2 regions of the Mesobacillus sp. S13 genome follow, and region 1 is predicted to be linked to the other one. Evidence: riboswitches for the same ligand, from Rfam matches in the RefSeq annotation. Region 1 holds a riboswitch; the other holds the start of a gene.
What was found. A riboswitch is a leader RNA that binds a small molecule or an ion and turns the genes downstream of it on or off. The one in region 1 is predicted to bind cyclic di-GMP.
Positions count from the first base shown of each region.

Region 1 (3,217 bases):
AAATCAAAGGGAATCAATCCGAAGGTAGCGAATAGTTATAGCATACTGGGTGAATCGTTAGGGGTGTGGTTAATGGCCCTTCAGAATTTATATAAATATAGATTTAAAAGAACCTAAAGTATAAAACAGCTGCTACGTAAGGAGTCTTTCCATGGATGCTTTCCTAATCATCGCCTTTACCTTCATTATTTCATTAATTTATTATGCTATAAACTTATACTTTCCAGATAAAAGCAGGCTGAAGTATTACATAGCTTTATCCTTCGGAATCATTGGTATATTTGGCTGGGCATATATATGGTTGGGGAATGGATGGTTATTAGCCGCTGTAGTTAGTACGATTTTATCTTACTTTCAGCTATATCATTGATTACCGCTTTCATTATAGACTTAATCTTTAGGAAGAAAAAATATCAATGAAAATAAAAATAATCATAAATCGATACATATTGTAACTGGAAATGAGGAGATGGATTTGCAACTCATTCCACCATTAGGTTCAGTGATTTATTTGATACATGGATTATTGTAATTAGGGGGCTGTATTCCAATAAATCGAAAGAAGTTGTTATTAGGTTTCATATTTCTTATAGGTATAGTTAGCTTTTGGGTTTGGTATTCCTTACCCAAAGAAATCAATCAAGCATTTGAAGGAATCGTTTACGGAGTTGGAAATAAAAGCAATCAATTAAATGAAGAAGTTACAATTACTATTAAAGGTAAATTGTATAGAAAAATTTTTAACCAAGATCGTTTTAAAGGAACCATAGATATAAAAGGAGAGTTGCCAAAAAATATTATCATTGATAAGAAGGAAGTAGAAGTGGTTTTTATTGAAAACGGCGGCTCTTTATTAATCGGGGATTCCCCCTACGGCTTTTTTTATATAAATAAGGATTTAAGTGAGCTAACTATTATCGTTTACGAACTGCTTGAGTCTGTAAGTGATAATGCCACATATGAATGGGACCCTAAAGGCGGGCTATTAATATCTGGACCTGCAACAAATAGAAAAGAAGCTTTAAACATATCAAACAAATTAATAGAGGATCTACTTAAACCACTTGAATAGATGTTTATTTGTAAAGTTTATATTTTAATTAAGGGTTCGATCATGCAAGAAGGATTGAGGAACAATTTGTTGAATGCCTTATTCAACAAACGGCTAAAAATATACGGAGGTATAGTTATGTGGGTAATATTTGGGGTCATTGCAATAGTAGCAACGTTTATAAATCTTTATATGTATTCAGCAGGGAAGGATTACAAGCTTGCGATGGCGATGGGATTATCATTTACAGCATTAACACTTTGTGCAGATTACAGTTATGTATCTCGGTGGGTAAAAGTAGAAGATTGGGCGGCTTTGGCGGATGTAGTACCTGGTATGGCAAGGGCATTATGGTTTTTGACGATTGTTTCGATCTTACTAAATATAGCACCTATATTTTTAGAAAGAATACGCAGGAAATAATGACTTTTTGTCCTTTCATTTATATAATGTGCAGGCCTTTATGAATAACAAAAGGTGCGTATATTCAATAACAAGGTATGCGCATTGAAGTTGTATGATACTATAAAAAAGTACTACGCCAACATGCAGTAACGGGTTCTCTTGTGAAGTGCCAACGTGAAAAAGCAATCCAATGCATGTTATTTTTATCCTACCCAATAATGTGAACAAGACTAAGTATTGTACTTTGTTTTTTGGAAATAGTTCAAAAAAATTGATTCCAATTGTTTTTAGGACAGGATATACTCAAATTAAATAAAAAACTGATAAAGGCAAACTTGTTGAAAGGCAAGGACGCAAAGCCATGGGCCTTAGTGTAAAGAGATATTTCCTTTGCATATGGTTGCCAGGTTGCCAGACTCCCAAAATGGTGTCTTGGCCATTATAAGGAGCGGAGAATATGAATATCAATAAATACCTCTTATTAAGTCTTGTCTTACTTATGGGTTTTGGTCCTCTTCAAACCCTTTCTCAACCCATTAAAGCTCATGCTAACGCAGGAGTTCCAACGGCAACATGGCTTTGGAATACTTCAACGATTGCTACGCAAGGAAACGAGATCCTTTCATTCGCAGGAAACAATCAAGTTAAGCAAATTTACCTTCAAGTTAATAAAGACATCCCTTTCAATACTTATAAAACATTTATTCAAAAAGCAACTGAAAAAGGCATAGAAATACACGCTTTAGATGGCTCACCACAATGGGTTTCCTCTAAAGGTTCTGCTTATTCTAAGGAATTCTTTAATTGGGTGGGGAACTACCAAAAATCAGCCTCACAGACACAAAGATTTACTGGTATTCATTTAGATATAGAGCCATACCTATATAGTGGCTGGAACTCTAAATTCAAGAATACTGTACTTGCATATCAAAATATTATCAATCATGCTGCTATTACTTCAGAACAACTTGGACTTACATTTGGAATCGATATTCCTTTCTGGTTTGATGAAATTGCCTACAGCAATACTTACGGGAAAGGTAATTTAGCTAATTGGGCGATTAAGACAACAAGCTTTACGACTATAATGGCATACCGCGATCAGGCTGCAGGAGGAAACGGAATTATTGAGCTAGTGAGAAATGAAGTACAATATGCTTCCTCTCTTGGCAAACCCATTGTGATTGGAGTAGAAACTGGCAAATCAGAAGAAGCCAATCTTGTTAGTTTTTATGAAGAAGGTGCTGCTCATATGTATAGTCAGCTTTCTTTAGTGAAGAGTGCGTATCCACAACCGGATGTGACTTTTGCCATTCATCATTTACACAGTTGGATGATAATGGCTCCCTAAGAACATTGGCAAAGGGATAAAAAAAATCACCTTTAGAAAAACCCGCTAAATACCTTATAAAGGTAATTAGCGGGTTTTTCACCTGATTTTGAGTATTAACTGCAGAATTTCTTGTGCCCCTACAGTTACGTCAATCGATTTACTAAGATAAATATGTAAATAAGGGACTATTTTTGAAGAAGAATTACTTCAAAACGAAAATCATTGAAAAATGTTTGACGAATCTAGCAACTACAATGTCATTGCACATGTAACAGCCAGAGATATGCACAAAATGCCGAAAATCCAGCTGGAAATAAGCGAATAACAGAGAAGAATGGGCTTCCATTCTTTTTTTATCGGTAATTTTTTAACTAATTTCATTCAAAAATCCTATTTTCTTTAGTAATTACGACTGTGATTGAAACAAT
Region 1 is NZ_CP084622.1:2,185,380-2,188,596, forward strand. Features, by position in the region: gene LGO15_RS11225 (hypothetical protein) at 566-1,072, shown strand; gene LGO15_RS11230 (hypothetical protein) at 1,190-1,474, shown strand; cyclic di-GMP riboswitch class I at 1,775-1,872, shown strand; gene LGO15_RS11235 (amidase) at 1,914-2,807, shown strand.

Region 2 (3,217 bases), 2.1 Mb from region 1:
GGGGATTGACTAGAGAAATAGGAATAAGAATAAACGACAAACTCTAGTTCTCCTTCTGGCTGGTTAGATAAATAAACATATGTTGATCTTGGCGAAGACTTCAGAATTTTTTCTCCATCAACAACCTGATAAACTTTGTAGCTTGCTGCATAGTCTACAGCATCCCACTGCAGCTTGATGTCATTACCACTCGAAATTGAATATGTTATATTTTCAGGAGCCGGCATCACATATCCGTCCAGGGTAACCTCTACTGGGCTGCCGATTTTTGATTCACCAAATCTGGAAGAATACGAATATACTTCATACTTGTATTGGCCAGCTTCCAAATTGCTATAAGAGATACTTGTACCAGAAACAAATCTTTTCAGGACTTTTTCTCCATCAAGAATCTGATATACATAATAGCTGTTGGCATATTCAGCCTTATCCCAGCTCAATGTGAAACTAGTTGGGTTGGTCACAGAATACTCTACATTGGTAGGTGGGGCAACATCTGGATGTTCAAGAGCAGTACTGATTTCAAGCCCTTCTTTTGATTCTCCGATTCGAGCATTATAAGCAAAGATTTCATAATGATAATTCCCTTCTGGGAGATTAGTGAAAGTTTTAGTTGTTCCTGTAATTGAATCTTTTAAAACCTTAACACCGTCTATGATTTGGTAGACATTATAATTGCTGGCATTGACAACAGAATCCCAAGTCAGGGTTAAATCATTACCATTTTTAACATTAACAGCACCATTTTGCGGTGCATCAAGTTCATATGTTTCCACTGTAACTGTTAACTTGGCACTATCTTCTGATTCACCAAAACGGTCGCTATATGAGTGGATTTCAAATTGATAGTCGCCACTCTCTTGTTTTTGATAGTTTATATAATTTCTTGTAACTGTATCCTTCAGCACTTTTTCTCCATCAACAATTTGATAGACTTTGTAGCTGTCGGCATAGTCAACTCGATCCCAGCTAATATAAATATCATTAAAGTTCTGCACTTTTGCAGTAGCATTAGGGGCCTGCATTACTACCGGACTAACCGTTAGTGAGATTTCACTGCCTTCTTGTGATTCACCAAAGCGGTCGCTGAAGGAATGAACGATATATTTGTAATCACCCTCAGGCTTATTCACTAACTTTATGTTTGTTGTTGTAACCGTTTCTTTTAATACCTTTTGTCCTTCTATTACCTGATAGACATTATAGCCTTTCGCAAAAGGAACACTGCTCCATTTTAAGGTTACATCCGTTCCGTTAGAAATAGTGAAAGTCGGATTATCCGGCTTTGTCATTACCGGGTGAATAAGTTCAACTGATATAGCATCTGTAAGCACCGATTCCCCGAAATAAGGGTTAGCTGCAGATACTGAATATGTATATGTGCCTGCTGCTGAGTTCGTAAACTTGTAACTATTTGAAGTCGTGGTCGTAAGCAGCTTATTTTCACCATTTTCCAAGACTTCAAAAATAGAATACTCTTGAGCATATTGAGATGATTTCCAATCAAGGACAATATCATTACCATTTTGGATTTTATAAGACAGATTTGCCGGGGCTTCCATTGAAGGATAAACAACATCCAAAGTTATCGGAGCCGATGGCCCAGATTCGAACTCACCGCTCAAAGTGGATATTGTATAGGTATAACTGCCTTCTGGAAGATCATTCAAGCTATAAATATTTGTTTTGGCCGTACCAAGCAATATCAACTGGCCTTCTTTAATTTCATAAACATTATAGCCAGTTGCTCCATATACAGTATTCCATGTGAGTTTTACATCTTCAGGGGATGGATTCACGTAAGCGAGATCCGTAGGGGGTAGCATACTGCTTGCATTGTTAGCGAATGCTGATCCAATTGGCAAAACCAATTGAGCGATTAGCAGCATAACTACTACTAGAGACGGGAATTTAAATAATCTCTTAAACATATTTCTCTCCTTTTGCGAAAAAAGGGCAAACAAAAAGACCTTAACAAGGTCCATAGAAAATACGCTATGTATCCTTGTGGCAACCGGCTGCCATCCACCAAAATAACTAGTAAGGTAGAACAGGCCCGTGGCTTTGCGTCCTATAGTTTCCCATAGTTTGCCTTTTTCACTTGTATTTCACTTTATCATAATACAATAGACCCAATATTAAAAGGTATTTATACCCATAAGTTTTATTTTTAAGAAATTTATAAGAAGTTACTCTTCAATTATTAATCAACAGAAAAAGAGGTTTGTCCATTGGACAAACCTCATAAGTTTAAAATTAACGAAGAAGTTGAAGAACTCCCTGCGGCTGTTGGTTAGCTTGAGCAAGCATAGCTTGAGAAGCTTGAGCAAGGATAGAGTTCTTAGTTTGGTTCATCATCTCTTTTGCCATATCAACGTCTCGGATACGTGATTCTGCAGAAGTTAAGTTTTCTGCAGTAGTGTTTAGGTTATTGATAGTGTGCTCTAATCGATTCTGATGCGCACCGAAAGTGGACCTTGCAGTATTGATAGTATCAATAGAAGTTTCAATGGCTGATGTAGCAGAGGCAGATGATAAAGTTTGTGCTGCAACAGTGAGACCTACTGCAAATACATCGGTGTCATCATCACTAATTACAATATCAATCGTACCAGCAAATACGTTAGTTCCATTAAACTCTGTATCAGAAATGATCTTATCAATTTGAGTTCCCAATTGGGTCATTTCAAGATCGAGGTTCGCAATATCTTCAGTGTTGTATGTGCCGTTAGCTTTCTGTACTGATAATTCTTTCAAACGTACTAGCATGTCACTAACTTCGTTCAATGCACCTTCAGCAGTTTGGATGTAAGAAATACCATCTTGAGCATTCTTAGAAGCTTGTTCTAATCCACGAACCTGACCGCGCATTTTTTCAGAGATGGATAGACCAGCTGCATCATCAGCTGCACGATTGATACGAAGACCTGAAGATAGCTTTTCCATCGACTTCATTTGAGCGTTGTTAGCATTACCTAACTGGCGGTGCGTGTTTAACGCTGCGATATTGTGGTTGATTCTCATTATTTTTTTCCTCCTTGAATGTTTGGTCCACATCCATGTGAACCGAAATGATTAGCTCAGGGAAATAATGTCGGCCGCCCATTTCCCTTTACACTATTATTATCGTCGAACAAATATATTTGTTTAATAGTTTTTAAATCTTTTTTTATTTTTGTGCCTTAAAATTAATAATCAGGTTAGAAATGTCTTTAGA
Region 2 is NZ_CP084622.1:4,255,163-4,258,379, forward strand. Features, by position in the region: gene LGO15_RS21780 (OmpL47-type beta-barrel domain-containing protein) at 1-1,931, opposite strand, end outside; cyclic di-GMP riboswitch class I at 2,007-2,103, opposite strand; gene LGO15_RS21785 (flagellin N-terminal helical domain-containing protein) at 2,257-3,024, opposite strand; gene csrA (carbon storage regulator CsrA) at 3,170-3,217, opposite strand, start outside.
Region 2: another riboswitch for cyclic di-GMP. It lies ahead of LGO15_RS21780 (OmpL47-type beta-barrel domain-containing protein); the one in region 1 lies ahead of LGO15_RS11235 (amidase).